DNA from 2 places in the Actinoallomurus sp. CA-142502 genome. Region 1 is predicted to be linked to the other one. Evidence: riboswitches for the same ligand, from Rfam matches in the RefSeq annotation. Region 1 holds a riboswitch; the other holds the start of a gene.
The links. Region 1 has a riboswitch for glycine ahead of gcvT (glycine cleavage system aminomethyltransferase GcvT). Riboswitches for the same ligand answer to the same signal wherever they lie in the genome.
Positions count from the first base shown of each region.

Region 2: another riboswitch for glycine. It lies ahead of gcvP (aminomethyl-transferring glycine dehydrogenase); the one in region 1 lies ahead of gcvT (glycine cleavage system aminomethyltransferase GcvT).

Region 1 is NZ_JBNJMY010000001.1:9,592,725-9,601,482, reverse strand. It holds gene ACQEV1_RS44880 (VOC family protein) at 1-392, opposite strand, end outside; gene ACQEV1_RS44875 (L-serine ammonia-lyase) at 512-1,885, opposite strand; gene lipA (lipoyl synthase) at 1,888-2,823, opposite strand; gene glyA (serine hydroxymethyltransferase) at 2,830-4,086, opposite strand; gene gcvH (glycine cleavage system protein GcvH) at 4,088-4,471, opposite strand; gene gcvT (glycine cleavage system aminomethyltransferase GcvT) at 4,468-5,571, opposite strand; glycine riboswitch at 5,643-5,729, opposite strand; glycine riboswitch at 5,731-5,828, opposite strand; gene ACQEV1_RS44850 (PadR family transcriptional regulator) at 5,953-6,477, shown strand; gene ACQEV1_RS44845 (ABC transporter ATP-binding protein) at 6,474-7,151, shown strand; gene ACQEV1_RS44840 (FtsX-like permease family protein) at 7,148-8,758, shown strand, end outside.
Region 2 is NZ_JBNJMY010000001.1:5,801,537-5,810,294, forward strand. It holds gene ACQEV1_RS27670 ((Fe-S)-binding protein) at 1-6, opposite strand, end outside; gene ACQEV1_RS27675 (DUF5999 family protein) at 318-521, shown strand; gene ACQEV1_RS27680 (alpha/beta hydrolase family protein) at 575-1,186, opposite strand; gene ACQEV1_RS27685 (PPOX class F420-dependent oxidoreductase) at 1,262-1,690, shown strand; gene ACQEV1_RS27690 (tetratricopeptide repeat protein) at 1,812-2,945, opposite strand; gene ACQEV1_RS27695 (transcriptional regulator) at 3,102-3,287, shown strand; gene gcvP (aminomethyl-transferring glycine dehydrogenase) at 3,326-6,166, opposite strand; glycine riboswitch at 6,224-6,334, opposite strand; glycine riboswitch at 6,336-6,433, opposite strand; gene ACQEV1_RS27705 (ABC transporter permease) at 6,503-7,336, opposite strand; gene ACQEV1_RS27710 (ATP-binding cassette domain-containing protein) at 7,336-8,298, opposite strand; gene ACQEV1_RS27715 (TetR/AcrR family transcriptional regulator) at 8,408-8,758, shown strand, end outside.

The DNA.
Region 1 (8,758 bases):
CCCGCGGGGCCGCGTAGGTAACAGAGCCGGTAGCTGTCCTCGTACTGCGTCACCTCGCCGAGGAGTTCGGCGCCGTGGGCGCGCAGGCGGGCGACGGTGTCGTCGATGTCGTCGACGGCGAACATGACACGATGCAGGCCCAGCGTGTTGGGCGGCGGGTTCTCCGAGCCGGCGCCGATCGCCGCGGGGGTGTGGTACTCCGTCAGCTCCAGCCTGCCGTGGCCGTCGGGGGTCCGCATCATCGCGATGTCGGTGCGGACCCCGTCGAGTCCGACGATGCGGTCGACGACAAGGCCTTCGAGCTGCGCCTTGCCTTCCAGGTTCATACCGAGTTCGGTGAAGAACGCGATCGCGGACTCAAGGTCGTCGACGATGATGGCGACGTTGTCCATCCGCTGAATCGTCATGGTGGTTCTCTCTCTCCGTCGCGCGGCCCGTCCTGGCCACATGTGTACCTGGGACGGAGCCGGCGCGGCGTTCTCGACATCCGAGAACGCGCGGAGTCCTCACCTCAGCACTCGATGACGTTCACGGCGAGGCCGCCGCGCGAGGTCTCCTTGTACTTGTCGAGCATGTCGCGGCCCGTGTCCCTCATCGTCTTCAGCGCCTTGTCCAGCGACACGAAGTGGCGGCCGTCGCCGCGCAGAGCCAATCGGGACGCGCTGATGGCCTTGATCGACGCGACCGCGTTGCGCTCGATGCACGGCACCTGCACCAGCCCGCCCACCGGGTCGCAGGTCAGGCCCAGGTTGTGTTCGATGCCGATCTCGGCGGCGTTCTCCACCTGCTCCGGGGTGCCGCCGAGCACCTCGGTCAGGCCCGCCGCCGCCATCGCGCACGCCGAGCCGACCTCGCCCTGGCAGCCGACCTCCGCGCCGGAGATCGAGGCGTTCTCCTTGATGAGCACGCCGATCGCCCCGGCCGTGAGCAGGAAGCGCACGACGCCCTCGTCGGACGCGCCCGGGACGTACTTGTCGTAGTAGTGCAGGACCGCCGGGACGATGCCCGCCGCGCCGTTGGTCGGGGCGGTGACGATCCGGCCGCCCGCGGCGTTCTCCTCATTGACCGCGAGGGCGAACAGCGTCACCCAGTCCATCGCGTGCAGCGGGTCCGCCTCGGTCTCGGCGAGCAGCTTGCGGTAGAGCAGGTGCGCGCGGCGCCGTACCTTCAGGCCGCCCGGCAGCAGCCCCTCGTTCGTGCAGCCGCGCGTGACGCTTTCCCGCATCACCTGCCACAGCCCGAGCAGGTCCGCGCGGATCGTCTCCTCGTCGCGCCCGAACGCCTTCTCGTTCTCCATCATCAGCGCCGGCACCGACAGCCCGGTCTCCTCCGTCAGTGACAGCAGCGAGGCCCCGGTCGCGAACGGGTACGGCACGACCGTGTCGTCCGGCTTGATGCGGTCGGCGCCGGTCGCGTCCTCGTCCACGACGAAACCGCCGCCGACCGAGTAGTAGACCTTCTCCCGCAGCACCTCGCCCGCGTCGTCGTACGCCGTGAAGCGCATGCCGTTCGGATGGTGCGGCAGCGACTCCTTGCGCTCGAAGACCAGGTCCGAGCCGACGACGAACGGCACCTCGCGCGAGCCGAGCAGGCGGATCGTCCCCTGCGAACGCGCCGATGCCAGCCGCGCCGGAACACCGTCGACGTCGACCGACTCCGGCCGGTCACCCTCCAGGCCCAGGATGACCGCCTTGTCGCTGCCGTGCCCCTTGCCGGTCAGGCCCAGCGAGCCGTACAGCACGGTGCGTACGGACGCGGTCTTCTCCAGCAGGCCGTCGGCGGAGAGGGAACGCGCGAACCGGTGCGCGGCCACCATCGGCCCGCCCGTGTGCGAGCTGGACGGACCGATACCCACCTTGAACAGGTCGAAGACGCTGATCGCCATGACTACTCGGCCACGACGCCGCGAGCCTCCATGGCCTGCTGGTAGAGACGCCCGGCGCGGTAGCTGGAGCGTACGAGCGGCCCGGACATCACCCCCGCGAAGCCGATCTCCTCGGCCTCGGCCTTCAGCTCGACGAACTCCTCCGGCTTGACCCAGCGCTCGACCGGGTGGTGGCGGGGGGTGGGCCGGAGGTACTGCGTGATGGTGAGCAGCTCGCAGCCCGCGTCGTACAGGTCGCGCATCGCCTGCGTGATCTCCTCGCGGGTCTCGCCCATGCCGAGGATGAGATTGGACTTGGTGACCAGCCCGTCCTCACGCGCCTGGGTCAGGACCGACAGCGACCGCTCGTACCGGAAGGCCGGCCGGATCCGCTTGAAGATCCGCGGCACCGTCTCCAGGTTGTGCGCGAGCACCTCAGGCCGGGAGGAGAACACCTCGGCGAGCTGCGACGGCACGGCGTTGAAGTCCGGGATGAGCAGCTCGACGCCGCAGCCGGGCAGCGCGGAGTGGATCTGCCGTACCGTCTCGGCGTACAGCCACGCGCCGCCGTCCGGCAGGTCGTCGCGGGCGACGCCGGTGATCGTGGCGTACCGCAGGCCCATCCGCTCGACCGACTCCGCGACGCGCCGGGGCTCGTCCGGGTCGTACGCGGCGGGCTTGCCCGTGTCGATCTGGCAGAAGTCACACCGGCGCGTGCACTGGTCGCCGCCGATGAGGAAGGTGGCCTCGCGGTCCTCCCAGCACTCGTAGATGTTCGGGCAGCCCGCCTCCTGGCACACGGTGTGCAGGCCCTCGCTGCGCACCAGGTCGGTCAGCTCCCGGTACTGCGGCCCCATCTTCAGCTTGGTCTTGATCCACGGCGGCTTGCGCTCGATCGGGGTCGCGGCGTTGCGCGCCTCGACGCGGAGCAGCTTGCGGCCTTCCGGGGCGATGGTCATCTCATCTCACAAACTGGGATATAGCGGGTGCTGTTCGGCCAGGGCGGTCACCCGGGCCGAAAGCGCTGCCTCGTCGAACGACGGCTGCAGCGCGAGCGCGATGATGTCGGCGACCTCGGCGAAGTCGGCCTCCTGGAAGCCGCGGGTGGCCAGCGCGGGCGTGCCGATCCGCAGCCCGGAGGTCACCATCGGCGGCCGCGGGTCGTTCGGGACGGCGTTGCGGTTGACGGTGATGCCGATGGAGTGCAGCCGGTCCTCGGCGTCGCGGCCGGTCAGCTCCGAGTCGACCAGGTCGACCAGGACCAGGTGCACGTCGGTGCCGCCGGTCAGCACCTTCACGCCCGCCTTGGCGGCGTCCTCGCGCGACAGCCGCGCCGCCAGTGCCTTCGCGCCCTCGACCGTACGGCGCTGGCGCTCGGCGAACTCCTCGGACGCGGCGATCTTCAGGGCCACGGCCTTGGCGGCGATCACGTGCTCCAGCGGCCCGCCCTGCGTGCCCGGGAACACCGCGGAGTTGATCTTCTTGGCGAACTCCTCGCGGCACAGGATGAGGCCGCCGCGGGGCCCGCAGAGGGTCTTGTGCGTCGTGCTCGTGACGACGTCGGCGTGCGGCACCGGCGAGGGGTGCAGCCCGGCGGCGACGAGCCCGGCGAAGTGCGCCATGTCAACCATGAGCAGCGCGCCCGTCTCGTCGGCGATGCGGCGGAACTCGGCGAAGTCGAGCTGCCGCGGGTACGCCGACCAGCCGGCGACGATCATCTTCGGCCGGTGCTCGCGCGCCAGCCGGGCGACCTCGTCCATGTCGACCAGGCCGTCCTCGCCTACGTGGTAGGCGGCGACGTTGAACATCTTGCCCGAGTAGTTGATCTTCATGCCGTGGGTCAGGTGCCCGCCGTGGGCGAGGTCCAGGCCCAGGATGGTGTCGCCCGGCTGGAGCAGCGCGAAGTACACCGCGATGTTGGCCTGCGCCCCCGAGTGGGGCTGCACGTTCGCGTGGTCGGCGCCGAACAGGGCCTTGGCGCGGTCGATCGCGAGCTGCTCGGTGACGTCGACGTACTCACAGCCGCCGTAGTAGCGGCGGCCCGGGTAGCCCTCGGCGTACTTGTTCGTCATCACCGAGCCCTGGGCCTCGAGCACGCCCACCGGGGCGAAGTTCTCCGAGGCGATCATCTCCAGGGTCGACTGCTGGCGGTGCAGCTCCTCGGCGATGGCCGACGCGACCTCTGGGTCGATCTCGGAGAGAGGGGCGTTGGACAGGCTCATCTCACGCCTCCTCGATCAGCTTGGAGTAGGCCGGCGCGTCCAGCAGGTCGGGGCCGTCACCGTCGGTACGGATCTTCAGTAGCCAGCCCTCCCCGTACGGGTCGGTGTTGATCACGGCCGGGTCCTCCTCGACCGCACCGTTCACCGCCACGACCTCCCCCGTCACCGGCGCATAGATGTCACTCACCGACTTGGTCGACTCCGCCTCGCCACAGGGCTCCCCGGCCTCGACCGTGGCGCCCTCCTGCGGCAACGAGACGTACACGATGTCACCGAGGGCGTCGGCGGCATAGGCGGTGATCCCCACAGTCACAACACCGTCGGACGGCTCGGTAATCCACTCATGCTCTTCGGTGTAGGAAAGGGTCTCGGGAACGTTGCTCACGGGGTCCTCCTATAGAAAGGCAGGGCGACCTTGTCGACCGGCTCATGTTTGCCGCGGATGTCCACCGCCAGATCGGTGTCTTCGGTGTGACCCGCGTGGATATAGCCCATGGCGATGGGCTTGCCCAGTGTCGGGGACGGCGCGCCGCTGGTCACGACTCCGCACGGCGTGCCGTCTGATCCCACGATGTCGTACCCGTGCCGGGGCACCCGCCGTCCCCTGGCGACCAGGCCGACGAGGGTGCGCTCCGGCGCCTTGTCGGCGATCGCGGCCAGCGCGGCACGTCCGACGAAGTCGCCCTTGTCGAACTTGACGGTACGGCCGAGGCCCGCGTCGAACGGCGTCGTCTCGGCGGTCAGCTCGTTGCCGTACAGCGGCATCCCGGCCTCCAGGCGCAGCGTGTCGCGCGAGGACAGCCCGCAGGGCCGCAGGTCGTCGCCGCCGGCCTCGGTCAGCGCCGCCCAGGTCGCCACGGCGTCGCCGGCGGAGACGAACAGCTCGAAGCCGTCCTCGCCCGTGTAGCCGGTGCGGGCGATCAGGGCGTCGACGCCGGACACCGCGCCGGGCAGGATCGCGTAGTACTTCAGGTCGCCGAGCGCGGCGTCGGTGAGCTTGCCGAGGATCCCCTGCGCCTTCGGCCCCTGGACCGCGACGAGGGCGTACGCGTCGGAGCGGTCGTCGACGGTGGCCCCGTCGAACTTCTCGGCCCGCGCGGTCAGCTCTGAGCGTACGGTGGCGGCGTTCGCGGCGTTGGCCACGATCAGATAGGTCTCGGCGGCCAGCCGGTAGACGATCAGGTCGTCCAGGACGCCGCCGTCGGCGTCGCAGATCATCGTGTAGCGCGCCCGGCCCACGGCGAGCGCCGAAAGGTGTCCGATGAGGGAGTAGTCGAGCGCCGCCCCGGCCTGCGGGCCGGTCACGAAGATCTCTCCCATGTGGGACAGGTCGAACAGGCCGGCGCTGGTACGGACCGCCTGGTGCTCGGCGGTCTCGCTGCCGTAGCGCAGCGGCATCCGATAACCGGCGAACTCGGTGACGGTGGCGCCGAGGCCCTCGTGGACCTCGTGGAGTGGTGTCTTCTTGGTGTCCGGAACGGACATCGCGGCAGGCTCCTTATCGCGCGGGCGATCCGGGGGTCATATCGTCCCACTGGTTCGCGTGCGGTCTCGGCGCCTCCCCCTCTGTCATCGGCGCCTGAGAGCTTCGCCCGGGGGGCTTGCACCTTCGGCGGGAGCAGTGCTCCGCTTTCCAGAGGTCGCCTGCTCCGCGCGGTCTTCGTCGCCTGAGAGGTTCCGGGGAGGAGTTGCTCCTTCGGCGGCCCGGACTGGCGGTCCGGGCGCTCTCCCGCGCGGGATCAACGGCTGCCGCCAGGCTAGCAGCGCCCGTCGCGCGGCGACAGCCCGCACATCGGCCCACCTGGCCACGCGGATACACGCTGAGTGTATAGACGGCGAGTATACGCGCGACGTACCCTCCGTCTCATGAGCGTTCCCTACGCCCTCCTCGGCCTGCTCGAACGGGAGCCGAGCCACGGGTACGACCTGAAACGCGACTACGACGCGCTGTTCGGCCGGGGCAGGCCGCTGTCCTTCGGCCAGGTCTACGCCACCCTCGGCCGGCTCGCCCGTGCGGGGAAGGTGGTCGTGGGCGAGACCGAGGCCGGCTCGGGCCCCGACCGCAAGCGGTACGTCATCACCGAGACGGGGGCGACCGAGTTCGAGTCCTGGCTCGCCGAGCCGGTCGAGGCCGAGCCGCACCTGCAGACGGTGCTGTTCACGAAGGTCGTGCTCGCGCTGCTGCTCGACCGCGACGCCGAGGCGTACCTCGACGCCCAGCGCGCCGCCCACCTGAAACGCATGCGCGAGCTGACCGAGACCAAGCGGACCGGCGACCTGGTCGACGCGCTGCTCGCCGACCACGGCCTGTTCCACCTGGAGTCCGACCTGCGCTGGATCGACCTCACCGCGGCCCGGCTCGACGCGCTGAAACGCGAGGTCCTGCCGTGACGACTCTCGTGGAGGCGCGCGACGTGACGCTGTCGTTCGGCAGCACGCCCGCGCTGCGGGGCGCGAGCCTGTCGGCCGAGGCCGGCGAGATCCTCGCCGTCATGGGCCCGAGCGGGTCGGGCAAGTCGACCCTGCTGCACTGCCTGGCCGGGATCCTCACGCCGGGTTCCGGCGAGGTCCGGTTCGACGGCCGCCGGGTGGACACCATGGGCGAGGCCGAGCGCAGCGCCCTGCGCCGCGACCGCTTCGGCTTCGTGTTCCAGTTCGGTCAGCTCGTCCCCGAGCTGACCGCCGAGGAGAACGTCGCACTGCCACTGCTGCTCGGCGGCATGCGCCGGGGCGCGGCCGTCCGGCAGGCCCACCCCTGGTTCGAACGGCTCGGCCTGGACGGCCTGGAGCGGCGGCGGTCCGGCGAGCTGTCCGGCGGGCAGGCCCAGCGCGTCGCACTGGCCCGAGGCCTGGTCGCGAGCCCGCGGGTGCTGTTCGCCGACGAACCGACCGGCGCGCTCGACTCGCTCACCGGGGAGCAGGTCATGGAGCTGCTCGTGTCCGCCGCCCGCGAGGAGGGCACCACGGTCATCCTGGTCACCCACGAGCCGCGGGTGGCCGCGTACGCCGACCGCGAGGTCATCGTCCGCGACGGGAGGACCACGTCGATCGGGGTGATCTCGTGATCGGGTTCGGTGTGCGGCTGGCCGTGGCGGGCGGGCGAGAGGCGGCCGTGCGGCTGGTGGTCACGGCGGCCGCCGTCGCGCTGGGAGTCGGGCTGCTGCTGGCGACCTTGGCGGGCGTCAACGCGGTCAACGCGCAGAACGCCCGCTACGCCTGGCTGAACTCCGCGTCCCCCGAGGCCACGGCGGGTGTTCCGCCGTCCCCGGACCCACTGTGGGCCACCCTCGGCTACGAGCGCTACGAGGGCAGGACGATCACCCGGGTCGACGTCGCCGCCACCGGGCCCCGCTCACCCGTTCCACCCGGCATCCCGCGCCCGCCCGGGCCGGGGGAGTACTACGCGTCACCCGCGCTGACCGCGCTGCTGCGCACGGCACCGCCCGGCCGGCTCGGCGACCGCTACCCCGGCCGCCGGATCGGCACGATCGGCCCGGCCGCGCTCCCGTCCCCGGACTCGCTGTACGTCATCGCGGGCGCGAGCGCCGCCGAACTCTCGCGCGCCCCCGGCGCGGCGAAGGTGACCGCCATCGCCACCAGGACGCCCAGCAGCTGTTCGAGCTGCAACGCCGGCACCAACGCGAACGGCATCGACCTCATCCTGTCGGTCACGGCGGCGGCGCTGCTCTTCCCCGTGCTGATCTTCATCGGCACGGTCACCCGGCTCGTCGCCACGCGTCGCGAACAACGCTTCGCCGCCATGCGCCTGGTCGGCGCCACGCCCCGGCAGATCTCCCTGGTCGCGGCCGTCGAGTCCAGCGTCGCGGCGGTCGCGGGCACCGCGGGCGGTTTCGGACTGTTCTTCCTCTTCCGCACGCGCCTGACCGCGCTCCCGCTCACCGGCGAGCGGTTCTACGCCGCCGACCTGTCGCTCAACCCGCTCCAGGTCGCGCTCGCCGCCGTCGGCGTCCCGATCGGGGCGATGATCGCGGCGCGCCTCGCGCTGCGCCGAGTGCGGATCTCCCCGCTCGGCGTGAGCCGGCGCGTCACTCCGCGCCCGCCTCGCCCGTACCGGCTGATCCCGCTCGTCGCCGGCGTCGCCGAGCTGGCGTTCTTCGTCGGCCGTCGCCCCGACACCACGAACGGCCAGATCTGGGCGTACCTCACCGGGATCTTCCTGATGATGGGCGGCCTGGTCGTCGCCGGGCCGTGGCTGACCATGGCCGGCTCACGCGTCGTCGCGCGGTACGCCCGCCGTCCCGCGGCGTTGATCGCCGGGCGGCGGCTCGCCGACGACCCGAAGGCCGGCTACCGCGCGGTCAGCGGCCTCGTGCTCGCCCTCTTCGTCACCAGCACGGCGGTCGGAGTGATCAACACGATGGTGGCCGAAGAGGGCCTGCCCGAGAGCGACGCGGCGGCCCGCGGCACGCTGGTGGCCGAGTACTCCCACGGCTGGACCAGGACGCCGGGCGTGCCCCGCGCCTCCGTCCCGGTCTCCGACCAGGTCCTGGCCCGGCTGCGCTCGATCCCCGGCGTACGGGGCGTCATGCTGATCCACACGAACCCGCTCGGCACGACGCTCTCGCTGGGCGGCCCCCGGCCGATGGTGGCCGGGCTGATGTCGTGCCGCGAGCTGGCCGGGGTGCCGCACTTCGGGCGGTGCGCCGCCGGC
Region 2 (8,758 bases), 3.8 Mb from region 1:
GCGCACGTGGGCTCCCCTTCCCTCCGACGCACTACAGCATCCTAGGACGGAGATTCAAGGCTGATCATGGAAACTCGAACAGAGTCGCGCTCTGCCCCAAGAGTTGTTCTTTGGCCGTTATTGATGCGAGTGTGGGCCGATAAGCCGTAAAGTGATCTGTGTCACCGGTGAGTACTGGGAGGCGATCAGGCCAACTGGAAAACCGCCCGGCCGTGCTATGTCGCCGTGAGGGTGAACCACAGCACACTTGACAACGTCTCACTGGATAGAGACACACAGACAGACCACCCCAGTAGTTGAGACCGGAGGCACGAACCATGTGCCAACACCAGCCGCCCTGTCCCGAAGCGACGGCGCGCGACCGCGAGGCCGCCCGCACCGTCACGTGCCACCCCGAGCAGGGGTGGAGTCTCCTGTGCAACGGCATCGTGCTGTTCGAGGACACCGGTGAGCTGCTTCCCGACGGGGAGATCATCGCTCCGCACCGTCCGACGGACCTTCCTGCTCCGTCGGCGGCCTGACACGTTCCTCACACGGGGGACTAGTTCTTTCGAGTGATCATCCTCAGGGGGATTCAGCTTCGACCGCTCCATCGGCCGAGCCATTCGGCCGCCACCTCGCCGACCGCCGACGGGGTCCGGGAAAGATCATGCCGTTCGCCCGGCACGATGCGCACCTCCGTCGCGTCGGCCGGATCCGGCACCCCGAACGGATCACGGTCGCCGTTGACGACCACCACCTCCACCCCCGCGTCGCGCAGCTCCCCGGCGCGCGACTTGGCCGGGTTCGACGGCGGGTGCAGCGGGAACGCCAGCGCGAGCACTCCGCGCGCCCCGGCCTTCAGCGCCGTACGGCACGCCACGCGGGCGCCGTTGCTCCGCCCGCACTGAATCAGCGGCACGTCGCCGTACCGCTCCCGCAGCGCCTCGATGACCGTCAGCCAGGCCTCGTCCTGGCGGTCCGGCGCCCCGGGCGCCCGCCTTCCCGCCACGCGGAACGGCTGCCGGATCCCGGCCACGGCCCCGCCCAGCCGGATCGCCTCGGCGCGCACCGCCCGCAGGTCCGGCGCGTCCAGCCCGCCGTTCGACCCGTGCGTCAGCGCCAGCAGGAACGCCGGGTCGGCCACCTCGTCCAGCGTGACCTCGGCCGGCCCCGCCGGCGTCGCCACCTCCCACGTCGGCTCCATGGCACGCACCGTACTCCGCCTGCGTCGACTCCCCCTGGCCGGTGTGGCGCGGGCGGCATGGGAGATGATCTGATCATGGCGAAGACGATGAGCACGGCCGAGTGGCGGGAGTTCGTCTCGAGCGGCACCCGTACCGGGAAGGCCGCGGTGACCAGTGCCGACGGAACACCGCACGTTACGCCCATCTGGTTCCTGCTCGACGGCGACGACCTGGTCTTCACCACCCACGAGTCGAGCGTCAAGGGCCGCGCGCTGCGCCGCGACCCGCGCATCTGCGTGTGCGTGGACGAGGACGCGCCGCCGTTCTCGTTCGTGTCGCTGTGGGGACGGGCGACGCTGTCCACCGACCTGGACGAGGTACGCCGGTGGGCGACCCGGCTCGGCGGCCGTTACATGGGCGGCGACCGCGCCGAGGAGTACGGCGAACGCAACGGCGTGCCCGGCGAGTACCTCGTCCGCGTCCGCATCGAGAAGGCGGTCGCCGTACGAGACATCGCCGACTGACCCGAGCGGCGAGCCGACGAGCGAGCGGAGTGGACGGTGAGGAACGAGCCGTCCGCGGAGTGAGTGAGAAGGCGAGCGCGACCGGCAAACCCGAGCGCGACCGGCGGACGCGCTCGCCGGCTCACTCGTCGGCGGGCCACCTCGGTGGTGGGACCGGTGCGTCCGAGCCGCCCATGACCTGTCGCAGGCGTTCGGCGAAGCTCTCCTTCAGCGCCTCGCCCCAGGCGTAGTCCTCCGGCACCCGCACGAGCTGCCCGAGCAGGTCGTACAGCTCGGCGGGCAGCCCCTCGGGGCCCTCGGCGTAGCGCATGGCGGCGACCGCGTACATGTGGTCGAGCGCGCCGAACGCCTCACCGGTCAGCAGCGGCAGCGCGCCGGCCCGCAGCGCGGCCTCGATGTCGTCCTCCCACCACAGGTGCTCGCCGCCGTCGGTGCCGAACGTGCGCCGCAGCCGGGCGCGTACGTGCTCGCCCAGCGCCGGATCGTCCAGCCCGCGGCGCCACACCTCCTGGGCCGTCTCGTCGCGGCCGCGCAGCGGGAGGGTGCGGGCCAGGAGTTCGATCGCGAGTGGTACGACCTCGGGGTCGGAGTCCTCGGTCGGGGTGACGCTGCCGAACGCCGCGATCGCCTGTTCGAGGTGGGCGATGCCGAGGCTCACCGCGAGGCGCGCGTGCGTCTGCCGGTCGCGCCTGCGGTCGACGACGTCCAGCGCCGCGTCGAGCGCGCGCTGGGCGCGGGCGGGCTCGCCCCAGTCGAGCAGCCGCAGCGCGAGGTCGTGGGCGGCGGCCGGGCCGTAGCGCGGGTCGCCGGTGGCGATGACGCGTTCCCACCACTCGCAGGCCTGCGCGGCGTCGCCCTCCTCGTCGGCGAGCTGCGCCAGCGCCAGGCAGGCGGGCGGCAGGTACGCCGGGTTGGCGAAGTCCACCACGGTCCGCCAGGCCTCGCGCGCCCGGTCGCGGTCGCCGGAGCGCTCCCAGGACAACGCCAGGTGGTACGCGGCGCGCGCGCCGTACTCCGGGTCCTTGGTGGCGATCGCGGCCCGGTCGGCCTCGCGGGCGCCGTCGAGGTCGCCGCCGCTCTCGAGCACCACCGCGAGCCCGAGGGCCGCCTGTGCGCGCTCGGCCGTCGCGCCGGCCTCCATCACCTGGCGGAACAGTGTGGCGGCCTCGTCGAGCCGGCCGCCCTCGGCGTGTCTGCGTGCCTCGTCGAGCCGGGTCGACGGATCCGTGGCCGCCTCCTCCGGCGGGGTCGTCATGACGCGCTCCGGCGGCCACGGGCGGTCCCGTCGCCGGACGTCCTCATCGGCGCCTCACAGGCGTCGCTCGCACTCATCTCCGTGCCCTTGGGGGTAGGCGGCGTGTGGCATGAGCCTAACGGGATTCGGGCCGCCTCGTCCCGCAGCGTGACCGCGATGTCCGGCTCGGGCCAATGGAAAGCGTCCTCGACACCGGAGCGCGTGTCGCGCCAGACGATCAACGCGATCGAGCAGGGCCGCGCTTCCGCTCGCGATCCGCCCGGCCCTTGTTTCGGCGGAACCGTGGAGGAGGTCCTCCACGCCGACGACGAGGACTCATTCCGCGAGTCGCGGCGCCGCTGAGCGTGCGGGCCGGGGCCCGGCCCGCACGCGCGTACGGGTCAGGACTCGAAGGCCTCCGGCGGCGGGCAGGCGCAGACCAGGTTGCGGTCGCCGTAGGCCTGGTCGATGCGGCGCACCGGCGACCAGTACTTGTTCTCCCGCAGCGACGGGACCGGGTAGGCCGCCTCCTCGCGGGTGTAGGAGTGCTTCCACTCGGTGGTCAGCAGCGACGCCGCCGTGTGCGGGGCGTTCTTGAGCGGGTTGTCGTCGGCGTCGTACTCGCCGGCCGCCACCCGCTCGATCTCCCGCCGGATCTCGATCATCGCGTCGCAGAAGCGGTCGAGCTCGGCGCGGTCCTCGCTCTCGGTCGGCTCGATCATCAGCGTGCCGGCCACCGGGAAGGCGAGGGTCGGGGCGTGGAGGCCGTAGTCGATGAGCCGCTTGGCGACGTCCTCGGCGCTGACCTTCGTCTCCTTGGTGATCTTCCGGATGTCGATGATGCACTCGTGGGCGACGAGGCCGCCCCGGCCGGTGAACAGCACCGGGTAGTGGCCGTCGAGCCGCTTGGCGACGTAGTTGGCGGCCAGCACCGCCGCCTCGGTCGCCTCGCGCAGCCCGTCGGCGCCCATCATCGCGATGTAGGCCCACGAGATCGGCAGGATGCCCGCCGAGCCCCACGGAGCCGCCGAGATCGGGCCGCTGCCGGTCTCCGGACCGGCCTCGGGCCGCAGCGGGTGGTTGGGCAGGAACGGCACGAGGTGCTCGCGCACGCCCACCGGGCCGACGCCCGGCCCGCCGCCGCCGTGCGGGATGCAGAAGGTCTTGTGGAGGTTCAGGTGCGACACGTCGGCGCCGAACTCCCCGAGGCGCGCCAGCCCGACGAGGGCGTTGAGGTTGGCGCCGTCGACGTAGACCTGGCCGCCGGCCGCGTGCACGCTCTCACAGACCTCGGTGATCGTCTCCTCGTAGATGCCGTGCGTCGAGGGGTAGGTCACCATGATCGCGGCGAGGTCGTCGCGGTGCTTGTCGATCTTGGCGTGCAGGTCGTCGAGGTCGATGTCGCCGCTCTCGGTGCTCTTGACCACGACCACCCGCATCCCGGCCATCACCGCGCTGGCGGCGTTCGTGCCGTGCGCCGAGGACGGGATCAGGCAGACGTTCCGGTGGCTCTCTCCGCGTGCGGCGTGGTAGCCGTGCACGGCGAGCAGGCCGGCCAGCTCCCCCTGCGAACCGGCGTTGGGCTGCACCGACACCTTGGCGTACCCGGTGATCTCGGCGAGCCAGGACTCGAGCTCACCGATCAGCTCGACGTACCCCCGCGCCTGCTCCAGCGGCGCGAAGGGGTGGATCTGCGCGAACTCCGGCCAGGTGATCGGCTCCATCTCGGCGGTGGCGTTCAGCTTCATCGTGCAGGAGCCGAGCGGGATCATCGAGCGGTCCAGCGCGATGTCCTTGTCCTGGAGCCGGCGCAGGTAGCGCAGCATCGCCGTCTCCGACCGGTGCGCGTGGAACACCGGGTGCGTGAGGAACTCGCTCTCCCGCCGCAGCCCCCGCGGGATCGCCTCCTGCCGGGTGAGGCCGGTGTGCTCCTCCGTCCGCCCGAACGCCCCCAGCACCGTCGCGACGTGGGCCTCGGTGGTCGTCTCGTCGCAGGAGACGCCGACGTGGTCGTCGTCGACCAGACGCAGGTTGACGCCGTCCTCCGCCGCGGCCCGTACGATCTCGCGGGCGCGGCCGGGAACCCGGGCGAGCACGGTGTCGAAGAAGGCGTCGTGGACGACCTCGACGCCCACCGCGCCCAGGCCGCCGCGCAGCAGCGTCGCGCGCTCGTGCACCCGCTCGGCGATGGCGGTGAGCCCCTCGGGACCGTGGTAGACGGCGTACATGCTCGCCATCACGGCGAGCAGCACCTGGGCGGTGCAGATGTTGCTGGTGGCCTTCTCCCGGCGGATGTGCTGCTCCCGGGTCTGCAGCGCGAGCCGGTACGCCGGCCCGCCGTCGGCGTCCAGCGAGACGCCGACGAGCCGGCCGGGGAGCTGGCGCTGGATGCCGTCACGCACCGACATGTAGCCGGCGTGCGGGCCGCCGAAGCCGTACGGCACGCCGAAGCGCTGCGTCGTGCCGACCGCGATGTCGGCGCCGAACTCCCCCGGCGGCCGGAGCAGTGTCAGGGCGAGGAGGTCGGCGGCGACCACGACCTGGGCGCCGCGCCCGTGCGCCGCCTCGGTCAGCCCCGACAGGTCGCGTACGGCGCCGCTCGCGCCCGGGTACTGCAGCAGCACGCCGAAGAAGTCGCCCTCCGGCAGTCCCCCGGACGTGTCGGCGACGACGACCTCGATGCCCAGCGGCACCGCGCGGGTGCGGATCACCTCGACGGTCTGCGGCAGCACGTCGGCGTCGACGAGGAAGGTGTCGCCGCTCCCCCGCGGCGCGACGCGGTGCGCCAGCGTCATCGCCTCCGCGGCGGCGGTGCCCTCGTCCAGCAGCGAGGCGTTCGCCACCGGCAGCCCGGTCAGGTCGCTCACCATGGTCTGGAAGTTCAGCAGCGCCTCGAGCCGCCCCTGGGAGATCTCCGGCTGGTACGGCGTGTAGGCGGTGTACCAGCCGGGATTCTCCAGGACGTTGCGCAGGATCACGCCCGGGGTGATCGTCCCGTGGTAGCCGAGGCCGATCATCGAGGTGAGCACCTGGTTGCGGGCGGCCAGCTCACGCAGCCGCGCCAGCGCCTCCACCTCGCTGAGCGCGGGCGGCAGGTCGAGCGGGCGGTCGGTGCGGATCCGGGCGGGCACGGCCGCGTCGACGAGCGCGCCGACGCCGTCGTACCCGGCGGTCTCGGCCATCGCGGCGCGTTCGGCCGGGGAGGGTCCGATGTGGCGAGCGGCGAACGGAACCTCGGTCATGGGGAGCCTCCAGGCGAGTCGGGGCGCGAACGCCACCGGGCACGCCGGTGGCCGGTCTCCCCCTCTGTCACCTGGACCTGAGAGCTTCGCCGCGACGGACGCGGCTTGCACCTTCGGTGAGGATCGGCGGCCGATGGAACGGCCGCGGTCTCCCGCTTTCCAGAGGTGCCTCGCCCACGCGGTCCTTTTGCCTGAGAGGTTCCGGGGAGGTTTGCTCCTTCGGCGCCCCGGCACTGGCTGCACCGGGATCTCTCCCGCGCGGGTTCGACGGCGATCTCCACCCTACCGGAGGGTTGTTTCCCCGACGTTAAGCATGGGGCGTGCGGGCCGTAAAGGTCAGCGGTTCAGGGTGCGGAAGCGGCGGACGCTCAGCGGAACGAAGATCACGAGTAGCACGCCGGACCAGAGCAGCGTCGCCGCCACCGGATGCCGCAGCGGCAGCGCGACGTCGCCGGCCGGAGCGCCGGGGTTGCCGAACAGCCCACGGCAGGCCGCGACCGCCGCGCTGACCGGGTTCCAGTCGGCGATCACCCGCAGCCAGGCCGGCATGCCGGCGGTCGGCACGAAGGAGTTCGACAGCATCGACACCGGGAAGACCAGCGGCACCATCTGGTCGGCGGTCTCCTCGTTCTTCACCAGCAGGCCGCAGAGCACTCCCGCCCAGGAGATCGCGTAGCGCAGGAGGATCAGCAGGCCGAACGCCGCGAGCGCCTTCGGCAGCCCGTCGTGGATGCGCCAGCCGACGGCCAGGCCGCAGCCGACCATGATGACCATGCCGAGGGCACCGACCAGGATGTCGCCGCCGACCTGCCCGAACGGCACTGCCGACCGGGCCATCGGCATCGAGCGGAACCGGTCCATGACGCCCTTGGAGGCGTCGGTGGCCACCGCGAGCATCGTGGTCATGAAGCTGGTGATCGATGTCATCGCGAACAGGCCGGGCATGAGGTACTCCCGGTAGTTCCCGCCGCCGGGAACCTTGATCGCGCTGCCGAAGACGTAGCCGAACAGCACGACCATGACGGCCGGGAAGACCAGCGCGCCGACGAGTTCCCCGGGCTGGTTCTTGAGCTGGACGAGGTTGCGCCACACCAGGGTGACGCCGTCGGTGAGGGTCCAGCGGAGCCGGTCCAGGCGTCCGGTGGGCGCGACGGGGGCATGGAGGACCATCAGGCGCTCACCTTCTCCGCGGTCTCTTCGGCCCGGCCGGTCAGGCGGAGGAACACCTCGTCGAGGGTGGGACGCCTCAGCGCGACGTCCTCGACCTCGACGCCAGCGCGGTCCAGCTCGCGCACGACGGCGGGCAGAGTGACGGAGCCGGCGGAGACGGGGACGCTCACCCGGCGGGACTCCGGATCGGTGTCCGGCTCGCCGATCCGGGAGAGCACGGCGGTGGCGTCGGCGAACGCGTCCGCGGCGGAGACGACGACGTCGATGCGGCTGCCGATCTCGGCCTTCAGCTCGTCCGGCGTGCCCGAGGCGATCACCTGTCCCCGGTCGACCACGGCGACCCGGTCGGCGAGCTGATCGGCCTCGTCGAGGTACTGCGTGGTCAGCAGCACGGTCACGCCGTCGGCGACCAGCTCGCGGATCGTGTCCCAGATCTCGCCGCGACTGCGCGGGTCCAGGCCGGTCGTCGGCTCGTCCAGGAAGAGCACCGGCGGCGCGGTGATCAGGCTGGAGATCAGGTCGATCCGGCGGCGCATTCCGCCGGAGTAGGTCTTGACCAGGCGGTCGCCGGCCCCGGCGAGGCCGAACCGCTCCAGCAGCTCGTCCGCGCGCCGCCGGGCGACCCTGGGCGGCAGGTGGTACAGGCGCCCGAAGAGCCGCAGGTTGTCGCGGCCGCTCAGCTTCTCGTCCATCGAGGCGTGCTGGCCCGCCAGGCCGATGCGGTACCGCACCTGGTCGGCGTCGCGGACCACGTCGTACCCCGCGACCCGCGCCCGCCCGGCGTCGGGCAGCGTGAGCGTCGACAGGATCCGCACGGTCGTGGTCTTGCCGGCGCCGTTCGGGCCGAGCAGGCCGAAGACGCCGCCCTCGGGCACCTCCAGGTCGACCCCGCGTACGGCCTCGGTCGGACCGAACCGCTTGCGCAGCCCCTCGGCCCAGATGGCCGGCTCCGAACTCGTCATCTCATCGTTTCCCTTCTACTGCGTACCTCGTACGCTCACTGGGTACACCGTACGCGTAACCGCGTACGCCGTACAAGCCCTGATAGGTTGGCCGATGTGAGAGGGCGGCATGACTGACGCGGCGAACCCCGCGGACGACGAGCGGATGCGGCGCTTCCGCGAAAAGATCGCGGAGTTCGAGGAGGAGCGGGCGCAGGGCCGCCGGAAGCCGACGCTCTGGGAGCGCATCGAGGGCCCCGGCCGCGGTCCGCGCCCGGCGCTGACGCATGAGCAGATCGCGCGCGCCGCCGTCGAGATCGCCGACGCCGAGGGGCTGAGCGCCGTGTCCATGCGGCGCCTCGCCGAACGCCTGGGCGTCGCCACCATGGGCCTGTACCGCTACGTCACCGGCAAGGACGAGGTCTACGAGCTGATGCTCGACGCGGTGCTGGCCGAGATCGACCTGCCGGACGGGGGCTGG